Regions from separate parts of the Exiguobacterium sp. R-17 genome, predicted to be linked through region 1. Evidence: riboswitches for the same ligand, from Rfam matches in the RefSeq annotation. Region 1 holds a riboswitch; each other region holds the start of a gene.

Region 1 (7,823 bases):
TGATCCTACGGATAAGTCAAATCCATTAATCGTCAATGAAACCGTCAAACCAATCGCGATGATCGTCACGATGGAGATACTTCGTAAAATATTAATCAAATTCGTCCCTTGTAGGAATGTTGGAGCCGTCGTCGCAAAAAACAGGACGAGGGCAAGGATCGCGAGGACGATCCCCCAGTCGTTCAAGAATCCAAGGACCGGACGTAAACCTTTCCCCCGATTCGTTTGTTTTGATACTACCTCATTCATCGTTGCCCTCCTCCTGTCGCATACCACAACAAGGTTTCTTCTGATGTATCCGCCGTCTTCGTTTCATGGACAATCCGTCCATCGAACATGACGTAGATTCGGTCCGTGACGGTCAAAAGTTCATCCCATTCACTCGTCGCGTAAAGGATCCCTTTTTGTTGTTGCGCGAGTTCGTCAATCAGACGATAGATATCTTGTTTAGCTCCGACATCGACACCTTTCGTCGGTTCATCTAAGACGAGGACAGAAACATCGGTCAGTAACCATTTTCCGATGGCGACTTTTTGTTGATTCCCACCGGATAGTTGACCTACTTCCTGTTTCACGTCTGCCACTTTGATGCCCAGCTCCTTGACCCATTTCGATGCCTGTTCGACTTCTTTACGACGATCCATCAGTCCCCAGCGGTTGACAAAATCATGAGCTGCCGCTGCTGTCAGGTTTTCTGCGACAGAATCGGCAACAAGAATTCCTTCTTTTCGCCGTTCTTCCGGAACGAGACCGATTCCCGCTTGAATCGCAGCTTGTGGGTCGCGAAGGCGATGGGCTTTTCCACCTATACGAACCTCCCCTTCCTGAAACGGGCGATCACCGAACAATGCTTTGCATAATTCCGTTTTACCGGCACCGACAAGACCCGCGATACCAATGACTTCCCCTGCTTGAACCGTCAAGGAGATGTCGCGGACGTCCGCATTCGTGGCACTCTCGACCGTCAGTACGTTCGTCGCATTGATCCGTGACGTTTTCGCGACAGACGTAAGCTTACGCCCGAGCATCTGCTCAACGACAGCTTCCTTCGTGATGTCTGTCAAAAGATGTCGCGAGATGAGTTGACCGTCGCGCATGACCGAGATGGAGTCGCAAATGTCATACAATTCTTGTAGGCGGTGGGAAATGAAAATGATCCCAAGTCCCCGTTCCGCTAAACGACGCACGACTGAAAAGAGATGGCTTGTTTCCGCCTGACTGAGAGGTGCCGTCGGTTCATCCAAAATTAAAAAACGACGTTCCTGAACGAGGGCGCGTGCAATCAATACGAGTTGCTTTTCAGCAAGACGTAATTCTTCGACACGTGTCTTGACGGAAATATCCGCCTGTAATGTCGCTAACGCTTCTTTCGCACGCTGTATGTAACGGCGTTGGGATACCAAACCCGTCATTGTTCCGTCCGTCAACAGATCGAGACAGATATTCTCAGCAACCGTCAAATACGGGACAAGCGCCACATCAACCTCTTGTTGGACGAGATCGATCCCGATTCGTTTTGCATCACGCGGAGATTGAATTGACAGTTCTTTCCCGTCAAGACGGATGATTCCTTCATCCGCTGTTTCCGCTCCGGATAAGACTTTCATCAGCGTCGACTTACCGGCACCATTCGCACCGACAAGCGCATGAATTTCACCAGACTTCACCTCAAAGGAGACTTGCTTGAGTGCCTGGACTCCCGGAAACGCAAGTGAAATCCCGGTCATTTCCAGGTGATGATTGATAGACGTCATTGTTTTTTATGGACGTCACGCAACCGGTCCATCCACGGCTCATTGAATTTATCCGACGTACTCCAATCTTTGATGATCGTATCGAGATTATACATCGTTGTGTCCTGCTTCAATGCCTTCTGCTCAACGAGTTTCGCATCGAGATCAAAGCTATCTGGTGTCTTCTCTCCGGCGATTTTCTTAGCCAGTAGTCGCATGTCCGTTTGTCCAATCAGGAATGGATCCACCGCACTCGTCGAAACCCAGTTGCTGCCTTTCTCACGCATCAGGTTGATGTCCTGATTTGAGACATCGATCGAGATCAATGGGATTTCTTGACGTTTATTATCCTTGAGCGATTTGTAAGCGCCTTTTGCGACTTCGTCCCATGCTCCCCAAACGGCATCAACGCTTCCTTTCGGGTATTTCGCGAGAATGGCATTCATCTTTGTCGCGATATCCCCTTGGACATCTTGGAAGTTCGTCGGTCCAACCGTCTCAAGCGTTTTGATTTTGCCGTCTGCTTCGTACGTCTTATAGATTTCCTGACGACGATCGAGCGGGGCAAAACCTGGTCCGAACCAGAGTTTGATGACACGGACCGGCTTTTTGTCCGTCACCTTCGTCACTTCATCGAGTGATAGCTTCGCAAGTTGATGATCGTTTTGGAACGTTTCCGTCACGTCTTGTAGAGATGCCCCTTTTTTCTTCGTGACCGTATCGAACGTCACGACCTTCAGTCCTTTATCGACTGCTGGTTTGATCATGTCATAGGCATAGTCTTCCTTACCGTGCGAAATGATGAGCCCATCATAATCTTGCTGAATCGCCTGCGCGACCAGTTCCTTGAACTTGACATCGTTACCTTCCGAAATGAACGTGCTGACTTTAAAGCCGAGCGCTTCTCCTTCACTTCGTGCGCCATCAAGGAATTGCTTCGTATGGTCGTCCGATGCGAGGTTACGGATGACGGCGATCTTGACGTCCGATTGAACTCCTTTTGGTACATCCTTGACGACTTTCGTCGTCGCTTCTCCATTCGCACAAGCCGCTAGTAATAAGGCCGGTGCTAGGACGGCGTAAGCTAATTTTTTCATGAATTGTCTCCTTATCCGAGGGGTTGAAGCCCCATTAATTTTTCAATCGTTTCTTCATTCGGTTGCGTGATAATACCAAGTTCGGTGATGATGCCCGTGATCAATGTGTGTGGTGTGACATCAAAAGCTGGGTTGAAGACAGCAACTCCTTCTGGTGCTGTCGCAACACCTTGGACAGTCGTCACTTCCTGCGGATCACGTTCTTCAATTTCGATCGCGTCTCCGGAAACAAGTGAGAAATCAAACGTCGAGAGCGGTGCTGCGACGTAAAACGGGATACCGAAAGCTTGAGCGAGTAATGCTAGTTGGAACGTTCCGATCTTATTCGCCGTATCTCCGTTGCGTGTAATCCGGTCCGCCCCGACGATGATTGCATCGATCTGTTTTTCTTTCAGCGTATGGGCGACCATGTTATCTGTAATTAGCGTGACATCGATGCCGGCACGTTGTAGCTCCCATGTCGTCAGTCGTGCTCCCTGCAGTAATGGTCGCGTCTCACTCGCAAAAACAGATAATTCAATGCCGCGTTCTTTTGCGATATAGAATGGCGCAAGTGCTGTTCCATAAGCAGCGGTCGCAATCGATCCAGCATTACAGATCGTTAGGATCCGGTTACCTGACTGGAACAATTCAAGTGCATGAATCCCGATTTGACGTGACGTCTGCGCATCCTGATCGTATAAGGCAATCGTCCGCTGCTCTAGCCGTTCGCGGATCTCTTCTACCGACGTCCCGTCTTGAATGATTGGATTCAATTGATCAAGGACATTTCGTAAGTTAACAGCCGTCGGTCGTGTCGCGAGTAACGTCGCTGATGTCTCAAGCAAGGCTTGCTTATAGATCGACAGTTCTGCTTCAAACCGGTACGCCTCTTGAACGAGTACGAATCCGCCAAATAAACTGATCGCAGGCGCCCCTCGGACGCGCAGTTGTTTAATCGCTTCGACCGCTTGTGCAAGATCGGTAATGACTTCATAGTGTTCTTCCTGCGGTAGACGTGTCTGATCGAGAATCGTCAAGACACGATCTTCATAACGAATACTTTGAACGAATGTACTCATCGGCTAAGTTCCTCCGTTACGTCGAAGTTTCGTAAATCATCAAATGTCCGGCATTCGGTCCGACGTTTGATTAACGCCGATCCTAAACGTAAAGCATGTTGTTTTCGTTCTAGTCGTTCTGTCATAGAACTAATCGTTTCTAAATCAGCGACTGGTGCGAGTCCGATCGTCCGACGAATCAGTTCGCAACCGGCAAAGCCAAGGGCATCCTGCAAGATCGTGCTCAGTACATCGTCGACGAGTCCCGATGTCCGGAATGGTTCGACGGCTTCGCGTTCCCATAAGGCGCGGAACGTCGAAGCGAACGTCAGCCAGAACGTATCGATGTCGCGAATCCGGGCATCACGAAGTGCTGAATAATCCGGGTATGCTGCAAAGAATAAGTGGGCGATGAACTGTCCGACATCAAATCCGAATGGACCATAAAAGGCGAATTCTGGATCGATGACTTTCGTTTCCGTTGCCGAAGCAAAGATGCTTCCTGTATGTAGATCGCCGTGTAGCAACGCATCTCCTTTCGTGATGAAAAGCGCTTCGAGTTTTGCGACTTCGCGTTTCAACTCATCGTCCGCCCATAGACGTGCCACCTCTTCTTCAAGCCCGGCTTCAATCTCGTTCGTCTCCGCGTCATGGAACGGATCCGTGAAGATTAATTTTTCCGTGATGTCGCACAAGTCCGGATTGTAGTACGTTCGGGCGACACGTTTTTTTTCAACCGGACCAAGCGCAAAGTCCGATGTATGGAATAAAGTCCGAGCGAGATAAGAACCAATATGTTCCGCAAGCAACGGATACTGTTCACCTGCGAGTAAACCGCTTCGAACGATTGTCAGATGTGAAAGATCTTCCATGACCGTATACGCCTCGTCGTGACTAGCATGAAAAACACGCGGTACGAACGGCACGGCATGCCGGGCGAATTCACGGAGTGCGGATTGCTCGATCCACGCCCGCTCGAGTGATAGTGGCCAGCTTTCACCGACGACTTTCGCGTACGGAAGTGCTTGTTTTAGAATCAATCGATGTTCACCTTCTCGAATTCGAAAGACAAGATTGAGATTGCCGTCGCCAATCTCTTCTGCTTCGACGGCTCCGTCGCCGATCAGTCCTAGTGAGCGGACCCGTTCGATCGCGTCCTGTTCTGTAAATGCTTTGTATGTCATCTCAGTTCCCCCTGTGTGATACACGAAAAAGCGCCTCTTTTCGTCATCGAAAAGAGGCGCAGGAAAGTCACTGCGTCCTCTTATCTCTCAGACGAAACGTCTGTTGGATGTAGCACCGTGCCAAGTGGTCGGTTGCTGCGGCGTCATCGGGCCAATTCCCTCTGCCAACTCGCGATAAGAGTCGTATGTAGTTGTCGTGTGTGATATTGATTTGAATCTTACGCAATCCTCTTCCCTGCTGTCAAATCGAAATCAAGCAGAAACGGATATCGTTTTTGCTCCATATATAGAAAGAGTATTTTCAAAAAAATAAATTTTCTAAAAATAGTTTGACAAGTCGTGACTCTCATGTAAAAATTGCAATTAGATTTCACAATTTCATCCAATTCTTATCAAGAGCAGACGGAGGGACAAGCCCTACGATGTCGCAGCAACCGACCTTTTGGCACGGTGCTAATTCTTGCAGCTACTAAGCTGACAGATAAGAGTCCACGTTCGAATCATTCATGGTCTCTTGTCGCTGACAAGAGACCATTTTTTTATTGAAGGAGGAAAGACATGGCTTACATCACAGCTACTTATCAATTGACCGCCCGCGATCGACTGGAGCAACGCGCCGAACAACTCGCGCTTGGTCTGACGGTTGGTTCCTGGACGGAGCTGAATCATCTTGAGCAACAACAACTCGCCTCATTCAAAGGAGAAGTCGTACATACGGAAGAACGCGACGGTAAAGGCTATATCACGATTCGTTACCCGGAACACAATGTATCGCGCGACTTTTCTGCGATCTTGACGACCGTCTTCGGGAAACTCTCACTCGACGGTGAAATCAAATTAACAGAACTGCTACTACCCGATACATTCACGTCGGATTTTCCAGGTGCGAAGTTCGGGATCGAAGGAGTTCGTTCCTTGATTGGTGTCGAAGATCGTCCACTGTTAATGAGCATCTTCAAAGGGGTCATCGGACGCGATTTATCGTTCCTTCGTGATCAACTCGAAGGACAACTTGCTGGTGGGATCGATCTCGTCAAGGACGATGAGATCTTATATGACAATCCGTTGACACCGACGATTGATCGGGCACGGATCGGACGTGAGGTTATCGATGCTCATTTCCACCGGACCGGTAAACGTGCGTTGTATGCGATCACACTTAGTGGTCCCGTCTTTACGCTCAAGGATCAAGCCAAACGATTGATTGACGCTGGAGCAACTGCTTTCTTGTTGAATACCTTCACATACGGACTCGACGTCTTACGTGAATTGGCAAGTGATCCGGAGATCAACGTTCCCATTTTCAATCATCCGGCTTACAGCGGTGCATTGATTGCTAGCCCGAACCACGGTGTTGCAGCGCCTGTCTTACTTGGCACATTACCGCGCGTTGCTGGTGCAGACTTAACACTATTCCCGTCACCTTACGGCAATGTCGCTCTTCCGAAGGACGTCGCCCGCGGCATCGCGGTCGAAGCGACTCGCTTCGGTCAGACGAAAGCGATTTTCCCTGTCCCTTCAGCCGGTATTCACCCAGGACTCGTTGCTCAACTCGTACGCGACTTCGGGATCGATTCCGTCATCAACGCTGGTGGTGGCGTACATGGTCATCCGCAAGGTGCTGCGGCTGGTGTTATCGCTTTTCGTCAAGCACTTGATGCGGCACTCGCAAATGAATCCCTATCGAATGCTGCGTCACGACATGAAGAATTACGAGTCGCGCTCGACGCTTGGGGGATCAAGTCATGACCTTACGAATTCTTTGTGACTTCGACGGTACCGTGACGATGCAGGATAACATCATTGCACTCATGGAGGTATTTGCGCCAGTGAATGACTTCGAACCGTTGAAACGTGGCGTGCTCGACCGGACGTTGTCGATCCAAAGTGGTGTCGGGCAGATGTTCGCGCTTCTGCCGTCCGACGGTAAAGCGGACTATCTTGATTTCTTGATGGAGCGCGCTGTCATTCGCGAAGGATTTTCGGAGTTGCTTCAGTACAGTCGTCGTCAAGGAATCCATTTTTCGATTGTTAGCGGTGGAATGGACTTTTTCGTCGAACCGATCTTAGCACCGTTCCTCGAGCAAGAGCAGATTTACTGTAACATTGCCGATTTCAGTGGTCCATTTGTCCACATCGATTGGCCACACGCCTGCGATGCCCATTGCACGAATGGATGCGGCTGTTGTAAAACATCCGTTGCCCGTACATTATGCAAAGACGATGACGTCATCATCGTCATCGGTGACTCAGTGACGGACTTCGAACTCGCAAAACAAGCGGATCGTGTCTATGCCCGTGATTATCTGATCACGTTGTGTGAAGAAAATGATATCGCCTATACACCTTTTGAGACGTTCCACGATATCGTTCATGATTTAGCACGATCGGAGGTGACGATATGACATTCATGCGACGGTATGAAGAACTACGCGCCATCAAACAAGAACTTGCAGCGCGCGATTGGTTCCCTGGTACGAGTGGTAACCTCGCCATTCGGACGTCCGGTATTCCGATTGAATTTCTTGTGACGGCAAGTGGGAAAGATAAGCGGCAAACGACTCCTGACGACTTCGTTCATGTCGATGCGACCGGTCAATTGATCGGCGAGCAATCCGGGCGCCCTTCTGCTGAGACATTGCTCCATGTCGAAGTGTTCAACCGAACGAACGCCGGATGTTCCCTGCATGTCCATACGATTGCGAACAATGTGATTTCGGAGTTATATGGCGATCAGGGAAGTATCACCTTCTCCGGTCAAGAAATCAT
Region 2 (7,823 bases), 480 kb from region 1:
TAATCAGTATTAAGTCCGGTACATGACGTCGTTGTCGGTACGGGTTCCGATAAATAGCTTGCATCGATACCTGCGACATGCAGTGCGCCCGTATCCCAACCTAATTCATGAATATTAAAGAGACCAGTTGCTGAAGCGAGAGAGTGGTCGATGACATATGTTCCGAACAGTCTTTGGAACACGAACTCCTTGATCCCGACATACTTTTTCGTTTGAGCGTGGAGCTCCGGACGATCTTCGACGAGCCAACTGATTTTGCTAAGCGGTGACATCGGATGAATCGGTGTCCCGGTCCGGTGATAGATCGAGAGACCATATTGTTCCTTAATCTTGTTCGACCATGCTTCACTCCGACTGTCCGCCCATGTGATGCAGGCAGTCAACGGTTGATGTTGTGCGTCCATCGCAATCAAACTGTGCATGGCACTACTGAACGCGACGAACTTCGGTGGCATGCTCGGATGACGTTTTGTGATCAATCGGATGGATTCGAGTACGGCATCAAAAATTTCTTCCGGATCCTGTTCCGCCGTCGAACGGTTCGGTGTGTGGAGTGGGTAACCGACGTTCGTTTGTCCGATGACCTCTCCTTTTGTCGTAAATAAGACTGCTTTCGTACTCGTCGTTCCGATATCGACGCCTAACATGTATTCAGTCATGTGAATCGACTCCTTTCGACATCATTTGTTGCGTTTTCCAGAGATCTTCGACTTCCTGAACATCATCAAAGTTCTGATGTAAGGAAGCAACCATCCGTTCACGATCTCCTGTCTCGATCGCTTCGATATACAAGGCATGGTTCGCGAGGATGCGTTCAAAGTCTTCGATGTCTTCCTCGAATCGTACCCGCATTGATAGGAGGATGAAACTTTCCATGACTGGTTTGAGATTTTGCCAAATCATGCTGACATACCCATGATCGATCGAGCGGATGATCGTTTCATGAAACAGTACGTCTTGGAAAGAGAATTCATCAGCATCCTTATATTTGATGGCAACCTTCATCATTTCGAGAATTTTGCTGAGTTCACGGACGAGTTCTGCACGTTCGACCTTAACAAGTCGCTCGAAGACGAACGTTTCGATGAGTAACCGGACATCATAGATTTCTTGAATGTCGCGCTCGGATAAACCGACGACGACCGCTCCCATTCGTTCGAGACGAATCAACTGTTCGGCTGCAAGCACCTTTAACGCGTCACGGACAGGTGAGCGACTGACTGAAAAATCAGAGGCTATTTTGTTTTCGGATAAGATGGTACCGCTTTCAATTTTTCCTGAAATGATCCGCATTCGTAGTTCGTGCGCGACACGATCTCCGGCAGAAGCTTTTGACAACCACTTCAAGGGGTATAACAGTTCTGACATAAAATCACCTGATTTCTAGAGTGAGTATACTTGTATACAAGTTAGTATATACGTTTTTCTCTAAAATGCAAACGCTTCACTTAAATCTTAGAGATTCAACTGGCAATCAGGAAATCGGTTCCAAATATGTTAGGGTGAAGGAGTAATCAATAACCAGAACGGGTAAGGAGGAGATAGTACATATGAACATTTTAGTTGTAGGTGCAGGAGCAGTCGGAGGTTATTTCGGGGGCCGTCTTGCTGAGCAAGGTGAACAGGTGACCTTTCTCGTCCGTCCGAAGCGATATGAACAATTACAAAAAACAGGTCTACAGATCACTAGTCCTCATGGCGATATCACGATCACTCCTCAGTTAGTGACACGAGACATGCGACCGGATCACGTATTTGATGTCGTTTTGCTTTCGACGAAAGCCTATCACTTAGATGATGTCTTAAAGGATCTTACGCCATTCGTTTCGAACGAGACGTATATCATTCCTTTATTGAATGGCATGCAACATATTCGTCGGTTAACAGAAGTCTTCGGAGAAGAGCGTGTACTGGGCGGTCTTTGCTTCATTGAATCGACGCTTGATGCAGAAGGACGCATTTTACAGACGAGTCCGTCACATCGACTGTTGTTTGGCTCACGAACCGGCAAACCAACAGCTCGTTTGCAGGAGATCGCAACACGTTTTGCGAAAGCGAAGGCACCGATGGCGTACTCGATGCATATCATGGATGACATGTGGCAAAAGTATCTTTTCATTTCGACATTTGCGGGTGTGACGACGCTATTTCGTTCAGCGATCGGTTCGATTCGGGAAGAAGCTGTCGGGCGTCAGATGATTGTAGACGTCATGAACGAAGCGAAACAGGCGATGGAAGAACAGGGCGCGGTCTTCAATGACGATACAGAAACGGTGCTATTGAAGCAGATGCATGCGATGGAAGATACGATGAAATCGTCGATGTTGCGCGATATGGAAAAAGGTCAGCCAGTCGAAGTGGAACATTTTTTCAGCGCCTTGTTAAAACCTACTTCGACAGAACGGTTCAGAGCTTTAAAATTAGTCGAAGCAAACTTACGCATGTATCTTAGAACGATTAAATAGTTACATTTTTCTATTTTAGAAAAATAATGGAGTAGTGCAAATGTTTCGTTTTGATGACGAAAGACCTGTTTCCCCTAGGAATCGTTGACTTCCGAAATAAAGTTCATCTATTGTTAATGAGATTGAAAAAAAGTGATAATATATTTTTCCGCATTTTTTCTTGCAAGGACGAATGAAGCAGACGAGAGGGGAAGTTTATCCATTATGAAACGTATTATTATTCGTGCAGGTATGACACCATTCGAACAGTTCGATGCTCCTTATTTGATGAAACATAATTCCATTGGAGGAAACGTTGGAAATCTCATTTATCAATACAGTATCTTTCGGACGTTGATGACAGAAGGTACGACGATTACACCGGACTATTACTATTACGATGAAGAACGGGCGGACGAAATCAATGCCAACTTTGATCTTTATGTCATTCCGTTAGCGGATGCATTCCGAAAAGAATTCGTACCGACGTTGCGGAAGTACACCCGCCTTATCAAGAAATTAAAAATTCCAGTCGTCGTCATCGGTGTAGGCTTACGTGCACCGTTTGAACCAGATCTAGACGGCGGATTCCCGTTCGATGAAGATGTCAAAGCATTCGTCAGCGCTGTACTTGAGCGCTCAAGCATGCTTGGTCTTCGTGGGGAAATCACGTCGAAATACTTGACGCGTCTTGGTTTTCGCGAAGGCATTGATCATCGTGTCATCGGATGTCCTTCGATGTACGCGTTTGGTCGCGACTTACATATTCGTGAAACGAACATTACGCCCGAGTCGATGATTACGGTCAACTCGTCACGTTTAGCACCACAAAATGTTCTTGATTTCATTACACGCGGAATGGAAGAGTATCCGAATCATTACTTCATTCCCCAATGGATGAAGGAACTGAAATTGACGTATACAGGAACGCATCCGATCGCAGATTTGTCCGTGACGAACTATCCGGTGAAGATGTCGGATCCTGCTTACATGAACGATCGTGTTCGTTTCTTCTTGAACGCACAAACATGGTTCGATTTCATCGGGCAGGCAGACCTCAGTTTTGGTGCGCGCTTGCATGGAAATATCACAGCAACGCTTGCGGGTACGCCGAGTATCCTCATTCCAAAGGATGCACGGATGCGCGAACTAACGGATTATCATCAGTTGACGCATATTTGGGCGAACGACATCAAAGCGGATACACAATTATCCGACGTCGTAGCCAATGCTGATTTCCAAAGTCCAGTACGTGTTCAAGCACGTAACTTCGACAACTTCGTTGACTTCTTGAACGTGAATGATCTTGAACACATTTACCAAGAGACGAATTATCCTGAGAATGTGCCGTTTGACCGTCAAATGGCGCAAGCGGAACTACTTCCACCGGTTCAACCGATTTCTGGCGTGAGTCTCGAAGAAGCAGTCGCCCGTTTCGAACGGTTCTTCCCAGAACAAGAGAAAAAAATCGCAGATACACAAATAAAGGCAAAAGAGAAATTAGCCGAAAAAGATAAAAAAATCGCAGATGCGCAAAAACAGGCAAAAGCGCAATTAGCTGAAAAAGATAAGAAAATCAAAGCATTGCAGAAACAAACAACGACGACTCAAAAAGATCAGGAAATTGCGGCGCTCAAAGCACAACTGGCTGCCCAAACGAAGAAAATGAAGCACCAGCAAGGGACATTGAACCGAAAAGCGGTTCGTGCAGCCTTAAAGACAGCGGATCTATTCGCAAAAAAATAAAGTGTTCTAACATTCCGGATCATTACGATGCGGAATGTTTTTTGGTAGGAGTATTCTGAATTGTGTTGACAATTCGGAAAAGGCTTGATAGGGTTAGGAACAATTACATACTTATCCAGAGAGGTGGAGGGACTGGCCCTATGAAACCTCAGCAACAGGTCGAAAGATACTGTGCTAATTCCTGCGGGTGCTGCACCCGATCGATAAGATTTCCGAATTGTCGACCGACGCATCCGTGAGGATGCGTTTTTTGTTTGAAATAGGTGGAACGAGGAGGAAATGGATTCATGAAAACGAGCGGAGCTTTTCGACGCAAGATGGAATCACGTCATCTGATCATGCTGTCGTTAGGAGGCGTCATTGGAACAGGATTATTTTTAAGTACAGGTTATACGTTGGAACAAGCGGGACGTGTCGGAACGATTTTGTCGTATTTGATCGGAGCCGTCGTCGTCTACTTAGTCATGTTAAGTCTCGGTGAACTCGCTGTGCACATGCCGGAAACCGGATCATTCCATAAGTACGCAACGAAGTATATCGGACCCGGTACCGGTTATACGGTGGCCTGGCTCTACTGGCTGACGTGGACGGTCGCCCTTGGTTCAGAATTCACGGCAGCAGGCATTTTAATGCAACGTTGGTTCCCGTCGATTCCAGTCTGGGTGTTCAGTGCATTATTCGCTGCGATGATCCTTGGTATCAACGTCTTGAAGGTCCGCATATTTGCTGAAGTCGAGTTTTGGTTCTCCGCCATTAAGGTCGTAACGATCATTGCTTTCATTTTACTTGGTGCGGGAGCCATCGTTGGCTTCATCCCATTACAAGATGGTAGCCCAGCACCATTCTTTTCTTCCTTAACGGAAGGAGGATTGTTTCCAAATGGGGCATTTGCGATCTTCATGACGATGCTTGCTGTGAACTTTGCTTACTCAGGAACGGAATTGATCGGCGTCGCAGCGGGTGAAGCGGTCGATCCGAAGCGGACGATTCCGCTTGCGATCCGAACAACGATTTTGCGACTCGTCCTCTTTTTCGTCGGTACGATCATCGTATTAGCCGTCTTATTGCCAACGGAAGGGAAGGGCGTGCTCGAAAGTCCGTTCGTTGCGGTGTTCGAACGAATCGGAATTCCGTATGCGGCAGACGTGATGAACTTCGTCATTCTGACAGCGATCTTGTCGGCAGCGAACTCTGGGCTTTACGCTGCCTCCCGGATGCTTTGGTCGCTTGCGAACGAACGCATGATTCCGCGCTTCTTCGCCCAGGTGACGCCAAGTGGGGTTCCACTTCGAGCTGTATTGTTCAGCATGCTTGGCGGAGGACTTGCTTTGCTGTCTAGCATCTATGCAGCAGGAAGTGTCTATATTGCGCTCGTCTCGATTTCCGGCCTTGCTGTCGTCGTCGTCTGGATGAGTATCAGCGTTGCGCAGTATCGCTTCCGGAAACAATTCCTCCGCGAAGGGCATACGGTCGACGAATTGGTCTATCGTACACCACTCTTTCCATTGGTACCGATCGCCGCTTTCGTCGTCTGTTTGATTTCCCTGATTGGTATCGGATTTGATCCGACGCAACGAGTCGCCTTGTATTGCGGTATCCCATTCATCGTGATCTGTTATGTCGTTCATGCGTTCACGAATTCTTCTCAGAAACGGAGTGTTGAAGATGTCCCGAATCAAAAATCCAGTTGACCAACGATTACAGGAAGTTCCTTTTCTTATTTTAGATGGTGCCCTTGCGACCGAACTCGAACAAAAGGGATTCGACCTGAACGATCCACTCTGGTCGGCACGCCTCTTAATTGAAGCACCGGAACAGATTGAGCGTGTCCATCACGATTACTTTGAAGTGGGCGCCGATGTTGCGATCACCTCAAGCTATCAAGCAAGTATCGAAGGATTCAAGCAACGTCACATCACGACCGAGGAAGCACAAGCGTTAATTCGACAAACGGTTACCTTAGCGCAAGATGCACGGACGCGTAGCGGAAAGAGTGCCGCATTGATCGCGGGATCAGTTGGTCCTTATGGTGCCTACTTAGCAGATGGTTCTGAGTATCGCGGTCATTATGGTGTGTCAGCAGATGTGCTAGAAGCCTTCCACAGACCGCGCATCGAAGCATTGATTGAAGCGGGGGCTGATCTGCTGGCATTCGAGACGATTCCGTCGCTTGAGGAAGCTGTCGTGTTGTTCGGGATTCTCGAAGCGTTCCCGGAAGTATCTGCTTGGCTGACGTTCTCGCTTCAAGATGCGACGCACATCAGTGAGGGAACACCGCTTGCGATATGCATCGAGACAATCGGACAGCATCCGCAACTTGCAGCAATCGGTGCAAATTGTTTTCCGGCATCCTACGCGACCGACTTCATCCGTCACGTTAAGACGTTGACGAGTGTTCCAATCATCGTCTATCCGAACTCCGGTGAAGTCTATGATCCGGTCGCAAAGACGTGGTCGGGTACGAATCAGTGCACGTCGTTCCAAGCCATCGCAAAGACATGGTATGAAGCTGGAGCACGATTGATTGGCGGTTGTTGTAGAACTTCACCGGAACATATCGCGCAAATTCGTTCGGTTTGCCAGGTTTCTCATACGTGATGAATGATGACGAAAAAACGGACACGAAATCAATCGATTTCGCGTCTGTTTTTTTAATGGTGTGATTCCATTACCGTTCGCGCAAGGCGCGATTGAATTGTTGCAATAGGCGTCCGAAATCTTCTGCATCATCCGCTGGCCAGTCTGTCAGTAGACGTTCGATGCTCGCGAGACGTGCGGTTCGGTAGATGGTGAGTTCTTGTTGTCCTTTATCTGTAATATGATAGAAGAAGGCTCGCCCATCTGTCGGATCTTTTACTTTTTCAACGAGTTGCTTTTGATCGAGTGCCGCTGCTTGGCGACTGACGGTCGAGACATCGAGCTGAAGTTCACGGGCAAGTGTTTTAACACCGACGTTGCCGGAATCCGCTAATTGTCGCAGTAAGAGATAAGAAGCACGGTCCAAATTACGATTGTCTGCCGTCGCCGTCGTTAAGCGCCGGATCAGGATCGCTAACTCGAGTTCAATGGTTTCGAGTGATTGTTGAGACATCGGGTATCTCCCCTTTCAAAAAAGTCTCTCTGTCCCTCATGATTACCCAATGTGGATAAGCTGTCAATGCGAAAAGCAGGAGGCTTGACAGAGTTGTAGTTGTATTATACAATCATTTTTGTTCTTTTAATTGTATCATACAACTTTCGTAGATGAGAAACGAACGACAAAGGAGAATTCAGATGAAAGCTTATGAATCGATGAAACAAGAGGTCATTACGGTAAACGATACAGATCTGATTCGTACGGTCATCGAACGATTCATTCAATCTGGTATTAGCGGCGTACCCGTCATCAATGCCGAGCAAGAGGTCGTCGGTTATATCAGTGACGGAGATATCATGCGCGCGATCGGAAAACACAAGGACATCATCGTCGATACATTCTTATATGTAGATGTCATCAAAGGAGACGAAGAAGATTATGAAGATCGAATTCGTCATATCTTGAATCGACCTGTCATGGAACTTGCACGCCGGAAGGTTGTAACAGCAGACGCTGATACAGAAATGGAAGAGATTGCAGCAACGCTCGGTTCAAAA
Region 3 (7,823 bases), 730 kb from region 1:
ATCAAGGCCGCATCGATTCCTTCAAGCAACTGGTGTTTGACGAAACTGCCTTTCGCACTTCCGTTCGGCCCACCTTCTTCGGCTGGCGTTCCAAGCACGACGACACTCCCACCGACTTCATCAAGCACTTTGCTGAGCGCAATCGCCGCTGCGACACTCGTCGTTCCGATGATATTATGACCGCATGCGTGTCCGATGCCCGGCAACGCATCGTACTCAGCGAGAAAGGCAATTGTCGCGCCAGGTCGGTCGCTTGACTTCTTCGCGATGAACGCGGTCTCGTGCCCTGCGACGCCGAGTTCTACTGTAAAGCCTTCTGCCGTTAAACGCTCTGCATGTAGTCGCGAAGCAAAGAATTCCTCGTTACCGATTTCCGGCGTCGCATGAATCCGGTGGCTCGTCTCAAGATACGATTCCCGTTTTTGTTCGATGTCCTGCTCAATCGTCTCTACCCATGTCGTGCGTACTGGTGTCGTCATGCTATCCACTCTCCTTTAGAATTTATTCGCCGATTTCGCTTAGTGGAACGAACGTCGGGATCGAGCTACCTTTATATTCTTTTTTGATGAAAGCCGCGACATCTTTTTGTTGGTAAAGCGACGCGATCTTTTTTAGTTCTTTTTTGTTCTTGTCTTCCGTCCGTGTCGCGATGATGTTGATGTATGGTTTTGCTGTCTCGTTCTCATGGACGATCGAGTCCTTGATCGGATTTAGTCCTGCGTCAACAGCAATACCGTTATTGATGATCGATGCAGCGACGTCCGGTAAGACGCGTGGCGTTTGTCCCGCGACGATCGGAACGATTTTCAGTTTCTTCGGATTTTCAACGATCTTATCGACCGATCCATTGCCGTCAAAGTCGTCCGGTAATTTGATCAAACCTGCTTCTTGTAGTAACAAGAAGGCACGTCCCATGTTCGTCGCTTCGTTCGGAACAGCGATTTTGCCACCGACTGGAATATCTTTGACGTCCTTATATTTATCTGAGTAAATGCCCATCGGTGCAATGACGGTCGTCGCAATCGGCGACAGCTTCAACTTATGTTCCTTCTTGAAGGCGTTGAAGTAGGAAATCGTCTGGAAGGCATTGGCGTCGATCTCACCCTCAGCCAGTGCCATGTTCGGCTGGACATAATCGGAGAACTTGACGAGCTCGATTTTGATGCCCTCCTTTTCCGCTTTTTTCGCGACGTAATCCCACACTTGAGTGTCTGAACCACTGACCCCTAGCTTGATCGTCTTTTCTCCTTCTCCTGATGCTGAGCACCCGGCAAATAAAATCGTCGTTAATGTTGCTCCAATCGCTACTGCTTTTTTCATGGCTGAATCGCTCCCTTGATTAATGTCTTCTGATTTTTCGTGCGACGATGTTGCCTGTCGTCTGTAAGCCTTGGACTAAGATAACGAGAATCCCGACCGTGATGATCATGACTTTCGTGTCGAACCGTTGATAACCGTACGTAATTGCTAAGTCACCCAAACCGCCACCACCGATGGCGCCTGCCATCGCCGACGCCCCGATCAAGCCGACTGTTGCAATCGTTAAATTAAGGATTAGTGAACCGAGTGCTTCCGGTAAGAGGAAGCGGAAAATCGTTTGAAACGGTGTCGCCCCCATCGCTTCTGCTGCCTCAAGGACGCCTTTATCGACTTCAAGTAACGAGCTCTCGATCAGACGCGCCATGTACGGTGCGGCGTAAAAGACGAGCGGGACGATTGCGGCTTCGGTTCCGATCGACGTCTGGACGATCAACCGTGTCAACGGGATGATCGCAACAAGTAAGATGATGAACGGAATTGAACGGAAGATATTGACGATACTGTTGAAGAATGTGAACAGCGGGACGTTCTCGAGCAATGCCCCTTTCCGGGTGACGACGAGCAGGATGCCGAGTGGTAAACCGATCAAAGTCGAAAATAATAACGACACTGACACCATCGTCATCGTCTGCAAAAATGCTGTCCAGATATCACTGTAGTTAACTAGCATCAGCAAGCACCTCCTCGACGGTCACCTGTGCCTGATCGATGTACTGTAAGGCCCGTTTTACTTCGATCGTTTCACCGATCAGTTCAACAAGTAATGTACCGAACGGTGTTTCCTGTAACTCCGTGATGCTACCGTGCAGGATGTTGACATCGACGTCGAAGCGTTTTGCGACTTGCGACAAGAGTGGTTGTCCGGTGTGGTGTCCGAGAAAATGAATCTTATAGATCGGATGCGCATTCCGTGACTCGATCAACTGACGAATTGATGCCGGAATTTCATCATGCATGACGGAGCGGACGAAGTTTTTCGCTGTCTCGGTCTGCGGATTCGAAAAGACATCAAAGACTGTTCCTGACTCGATCAGCTTCCCAGCTTCGATGACGGCGACCCGGTCACAAATCTCACGGATGACGCCCATCTCATGGGTGATCAAGAGAATGGTGATCCCGTATTCCGCATTGATGCGTTTTAATAACTGGAGAATATGATGTGTCGTCTGAGGATCGAGTGCTGACGTCGCTTCGTCACATAAGAGGACGGATGGTTGCGTCGCTAGTGCCCGGGCGATGCCGACACGTTGCTTTTGTCCGCCGGATAATTGATCCGGATAATGATCCGCCTTGTCTGCGAGATCGACGAATTCGAGTAACTCCGTCACCCGGCGACGAATCTCGTCTTTCTTGACACCTGCGAGAACGAGTGGTTTCGCAACGTTCGTAAAGACCGTGTTTGCATTCAATAGATTGAAGTGTTGAAAGATCATCCCGATCCGCTGTTTCGCTTGGCGTAATTTTTTTGGTGATAGTTTTGTTAAATCTTCCCCGTCGACCGTCACTGTTCCTGACGTCGGTCGTTCTAATAGGTTGACGCAGCGGAGCAATGAACTTTTCCCAGCACCGCTAAAGCCGATGACACCGAAGATTTCGCCTTTTTCGATCGTCAGGTCGACACCGTCGAGTGCTGCGATCGTCTGATCCTTCGTGATGTACGTTTTTTTGACTTGATGAAATGCAATCATTCCGTTTTCCCCCTTCATTCAACAAAAAAGGTCCCTTCTTGAGAAACAAGAAGAGACCTGGATCCGCACAGTGGCAGAATCCACTCCACTCATCTCTCAGACATCTGTCTGATGGAATTGGCACAGTGCTCATAATGAGTCTGTTGCCGAGGTTTCGTAGGGCCAGTCCCTCCACCTCTCTGGATAAGTATTGCGGTATGAAATTCGTATGTGTGTTGTTGCGTTGTTGCTTATGTCGTAAAACTAATTTTTACATTACGGGTCGAACCTTTAAAAGTCAACCAACTTTGCAAAAATAATCCATTTGTCGCATATCGATTGAGTCATAAGTTATGAGTTAGCTGAAAGAACAAATCACGATTCGTCCAGAACGATTTGACAAGGCATTTTCGGTCGTGCTACCATCGTTTCAATGATTAATCCGACAATTCCAATATGATATTTATCAAGAGTGAACGAGAGACCTGGCTCTATGACTTCACGGCAACCTGCAATCTGTAAGGTGCTCCGACCAGCAAAGCGCGGCTTTGGATGATACGGTGAAAAACTCGTGGGCGTCCAAGCAGTGACGTTGACGAGTTTTTTTTCACGAATGGAGGAAAAATAGTAATGATGAACTATCCTGTATTGACTGGTGCTGAAGCATTTTATCTTCAAGGTGGACCGATCGGCATTTTAATCTGTCATGGTTTTAATGCGACCCCGCAAAGTGTTCGGGACGTCGGTGAGGCATTTGCTGCTAAAGGATTCACTGTCTATGCTCCACGTTTGCGTGGTCACGGGACGAACGTCCGTGAGTTCGAACAATCGACTGCTCGATGTTGGAAGCAGAGCCTGCAAGACGGCTATGCACGTTTACAAGAAACATGCGATCAAGTCTTCGTCATCGGTCAATCGATGGGCGCGACGCTCGCACTATCGCTCGCCGCTGACGGGATTCCATTTTCAGGCATCATTACGATCAATGCCGCTCTCTCCGTTCCGTCTTATGAAGCATTGTCGTTTGAAGATGGTCCACAGTACTTACCAGAAGGGGCACCGGATATCAAACGGTCTGCTTTCGAAATCATCTATGACCTCGTTCCGAGTCGTTGTGCATTCGAACTCGTCCGCTTGATGGATGAGACGAAAGGACGCCTTGGATCGATCCTTCTACCGACATTGATTCTTTACTCGGCAACCGATCACGTCGTTCCGCCGTCGAGCTCGGATTACCTGCATCAGCATATCGGGACGAATGATAAACGAATCTACTGTCTCCTCAACTCGTACCACGTCGCGACCCTCGATCATGATCAGGATTTAATCGTGCGTGAGACGATTCGTTTCATCGAACGCTCGAGTCGTTTCTCACAGGAAACGGGATAATAAAAAAACAGCTATTCGTCTTCACTTAGAAGCGAACAGCTGTTACATCAAAGGACGACCATCATCGGTTCGTCTTTTTTGTTTATCCTTTTTGGTGCTGCATCGTTTGGAGCGGCTTCGGCTTTCCTGGCACTTCATGGCAGTGGCGGCACCGTGGCTCATACGATTCTGAAGCGCCGACTAAAATGATCGGATCATCATAGTTCGCTGGTTTTCCATCAATCAAACGTTGTGTCCGGGAAGCCGGATCGCCACATGAGAGACAGATCGCCTGAAGTTTCGTCACAAATTCTGCGCGCGCCAGTAATTCCGGCATCTTGCCAAATGGCTCTGCCCGGAAATCCTGATCGAGTCCTGCACAAATGACGCGTTTTCCGTCTTGCGCAAGTGCTTCGATGACTTGAACGATCTCATCATCAAAGAATTGAACTTCATCAATTCCGACAATTTGTGTTTCTTCCGCTACTGCTGCATAGAGATCACGACTCGTCGCCATTGGAATCGCCACGACGGAATTTCCGATGTGAGAGACGACATGCTCTTCATGGTACCGGTCATCGATTGCCGGCTTGAATACTTGAACGGGCAGTTTGCCGTACTGTGCCCGTCTGACACGACGAATCAACTCTTCCGATTTCCCGGAAAACATACTGCCACAAATTACTTCGATCCAGCCGTACTGATTTATTACATGCATCATCGTCCGACACCGTCCTCTAAAAATAGTCACTTTAACGAGTATAGCTCGAAACGGTATTGAGAAAAAGGGTTGACTTCCGGAAATCAAAATTCATTTTTTCTTTACCTAGAATTTTTGTCCTTTCATTCCAACCTTCATCCATTTCCTGTACACTAAAGAAGAAGATTCTCGCGAAAGAAGGTGTCCCCGATTCATCATCTCTTACATGACATTCTGCACCAATATGGCGCCCTTGGTCTTTCCGTCCTTCTCGCAGGTGGTATCGTGGGATTGCCGGTTCCTGATGAGACCTTGCTCGTCCTGTCCGGTTTTTGGATGCATCAAGGCAATCTACCGCTGTTCGGTACGATTCTTGCCGCTTACGCTGGCAGTTGCATTGGAATGACGATTAGCTACGTGCTGGGCTTAAAACTCGGCATGCCCCTGTTGCATCGCGTCGGACCAAAGATGCGCATCTCAGAAAAACACATTCTCTCCGCTGAAGCCGGATTTCGTCGTTACGGCAAATCGGTCTTGATCATCGGTTACTACATACCTGGTCTTCGCCAACTCTCTGCCTTTTTTGCAGGTGTTTCAAAAATGCCGTTTCGCATTTTTGCGAGTTACGCGTATACAGGTGCTTTGATTTGGGTCAGTGTGTTCTTGGGCGCCGGCTACTTTGTTGGTCGTCATATCTCGTTCCATAAAGTCGTCGACTACATCTTGGCACATCCAGATGCTATGCCGTACTTGATCGGGATCGTCGGCGGGATTGCTTTCTCGTTCGTCTTAAAGACGTACCTTACGTACCGTTCGCAATTTAGCCTATACAAAAACAGCCTGCTTCCGTAATGGAGGCAGGCTGTTTTTTAAGAACCGGCAAGTAATTACTTGCGGCCGTATTTTTTGTTGAAGCGATCGACACGACCATCTGCCGCGTTGAACTTTTGACGACCTGTGTAGAATGGGTGCGAGTCTGAAGACACATCCACACGGATGAGTGGGTACTCGTTACCATCTTCCCAAGTGATCGTTTCGTTCGAAGAACGAGTAGAACCGCTTAAGAATTTGTACTCAGTCGTTGAATCCATAAATACTACTTTGTTGTAGTTAGGGTGAATTCCTTGTTTCATGGTTGATTTCTCTCCTTCCGCCCTGGTCCATTTGCTGAGCCAGAGTAAGTTACCTTCCTATACTAAACGATTTTTTTACGCGTCGCAATAGTTATTTTTCCGTCGTTGCTTCCTTCTTGACGGTACGCGGTTTAGCAGGTGCACGTCGGACCGTCTTCTTCTTTTCTTTCTCAAGTTCAGCAAAAAATTCTTCATTATTTTTCGTGTCGCGAATCTTACGCAGGAACGTATCGACGAACTCGTTCGACTCGTTCATCGTCCGACGAATCGTCCAGAGCGCATCGAGTTGCTCTTTCGGAAGCAAGAGTTCTTCCTTCCGCGTACCTGATTTGCGAATGTCGATTGCCGGGAAGATTCGGCGTTCCGACAGCTTACGATCGAGATGTAGCTCCATGTTTCCTGTTCCTTTGAATTCCTCATAGATGACGTCATCCATGCGGGATCCCGTCTCGACGAGCGCCGTCGCAAGAATCGTCAAACTGCCACCATGTTCGATGTTTCGCGCCGCACCAAAGAACCGTTTTGGTTTGTGGAACGCTGCTGGGTCAATCCCCCCTGAAAGCGTCCGTCCGCTTTGCGGCACTGTTAAGTTATACGCACGAGTCAAACGCGTGATCGAATCCATCAAGATGACGACATCTTTTTTATGTTCGACAAGTCGCATCGCCCGTTCAAGGACAAGTTCAGAAATCCGCACATGGTTGTCCGGTGTTTCGTCGAACGTTGAACTGACGACGTCTGCTCCCGGAACTGAACGCTCGATGTCAGTTACTTCCTCTGGTCGCTCATCGATCAATAGAATGATCAGCTCGACATCCGGATGATTCTCTTGAATCGAGTTCGCGATTTCTTTGAGGAGTGACGTCTTCCCTGCTTTTGGTGGTGCGACGATCAAACCGCGTTGTCCAAACCCAACTGGTGCAATCATATCCATGACACGAACCGATAAATGACGTGGCTCTGTCTCAAGACGCATTAAACGATCCGGATAGATCGGTGTCAGCGCCGGGAAGAACAAACGGTTACGCGCTGTATCCGGTGCTTCGCCGTTGACGGCTTCCACACTAAGTAACCCTTGGAAACGTTCGTTTTCCTTCGGTGGGCGTACTTTACCTGTGACGACATCACCATTACGTAGATTGAAGCGTCGGATTTGAGAAGCGGCGATATAGATATCTTCAGAGGATTGGGAATAATTGATAGGGCGAAGGAAGCCGAAGCCACCATCGTTTTGCATTTGTGGATTACCAGGGATGACTTCAAGTACCCCTTCGAGGAAATAAAGACCTGTTGATTCCGCCTGTGCTTTTAGAATCTTGAACATCAACTCACGCTTACGGGCTTCCCGATATTGCGGGACATTCTTCGTCTTTGCGATTTCATATAATTCTTTTAATGTCAGCTGGCTCAATTGAGCCAAAGTATAGGAACGTTCAGGTTTATCTTTTTTATCAGTTGTTGGCATGTTTTTCACCTATTCTTTATAAATTCAACTGCATTCAGCATACTTCCATACATACATCAGGAGGTATGTAATTTCTTTCGTGAACTAAAGGTATCATATTTTTTTAAATTCGTCGTCAACAATCCTTTGCGTTTCTTACTTTGTAATATTCAAGGATATTATTTCAGTTA

What was found. A riboswitch is a leader RNA that binds a small molecule or an ion and turns the genes downstream of it on or off. The one in region 1 is predicted to bind S-adenosylmethionine.
Region 2: linked by a shared signal. The riboswitch ahead of ACN9MT_RS15410 (amino acid permease) and the one ahead of mtnK (S-methyl-5-thioribose kinase) in region 1 are both predicted to bind S-adenosylmethionine.
Region 3: linked by a shared signal. The riboswitch ahead of ACN9MT_RS14080 (methionine ABC transporter ATP-binding protein) and the one ahead of mtnK (S-methyl-5-thioribose kinase) in region 1 are both predicted to bind S-adenosylmethionine.

Annotation. Positions count from the first base shown of each region.
Region 1 covers NZ_CP184372.1:417,294-425,116, reverse strand. The annotation lists gene ACN9MT_RS02325 (ABC transporter permease) at 1-249, opposite strand, end outside; gene ACN9MT_RS02320 (sugar ABC transporter ATP-binding protein) at 246-1,754, opposite strand; gene ACN9MT_RS02315 (sugar ABC transporter substrate-binding protein) at 1,751-2,830, opposite strand; gene mtnA (S-methyl-5-thioribose-1-phosphate isomerase) at 2,842-3,891, opposite strand; gene mtnK (S-methyl-5-thioribose kinase) at 3,888-5,054, opposite strand; SAM riboswitch class I at 5,132-5,235, opposite strand; SAM riboswitch class I at 5,441-5,542, shown strand; gene ACN9MT_RS02300 (2,3-diketo-5-methylthiopentyl-1-phosphate enolase) at 5,613-6,803, shown strand; gene ACN9MT_RS02295 (2-hydroxy-3-keto-5-methylthiopentenyl-1-phosphate phosphatase) at 6,800-7,459, shown strand; gene ACN9MT_RS02290 (methylthioribulose 1-phosphate dehydratase) at 7,456-7,823, shown strand, end outside.
Region 2 covers NZ_CP184372.1:2,937,384-2,945,206, reverse strand. The annotation lists gene gntK (gluconokinase) at 1-659, opposite strand, end outside; gene ACN9MT_RS15425 (GntR family transcriptional regulator) at 652-1,368, opposite strand; gene ACN9MT_RS15420 (ketopantoate reductase family protein) at 1,551-2,465, shown strand; gene ACN9MT_RS15415 (polysaccharide pyruvyl transferase family protein) at 2,670-4,190, shown strand; SAM riboswitch class I at 4,299-4,400, shown strand; gene ACN9MT_RS15410 (amino acid permease) at 4,478-5,881, shown strand; gene mmuM (homocysteine S-methyltransferase) at 5,856-6,788, shown strand; gene ACN9MT_RS15400 (MarR family winged helix-turn-helix transcriptional regulator) at 6,859-7,281, opposite strand; gene ACN9MT_RS15395 (CBS domain-containing protein) at 7,464-7,823, shown strand, end outside.
Region 3 covers NZ_CP184372.1:2,692,209-2,700,031, forward strand. The annotation lists gene ACN9MT_RS14065 (M20 family metallopeptidase) at 1-479, opposite strand, end outside; gene ACN9MT_RS14070 (MetQ/NlpA family ABC transporter substrate-binding protein) at 502-1,320, opposite strand; gene ACN9MT_RS14075 (methionine ABC transporter permease) at 1,340-1,990, opposite strand; gene ACN9MT_RS14080 (methionine ABC transporter ATP-binding protein) at 1,980-3,008, opposite strand; SAM riboswitch class I at 3,095-3,198, opposite strand; SAM riboswitch class I at 3,448-3,549, shown strand; gene ACN9MT_RS14085 (alpha/beta hydrolase) at 3,618-4,376, shown strand; gene ACN9MT_RS14090 (thymidine kinase) at 4,459-5,073, opposite strand; gene ACN9MT_RS14095 (DedA family protein) at 5,257-5,907, shown strand; gene ACN9MT_RS14100 (type B 50S ribosomal protein L31) at 5,943-6,188, opposite strand; gene rho (transcription termination factor Rho) at 6,280-7,653, opposite strand.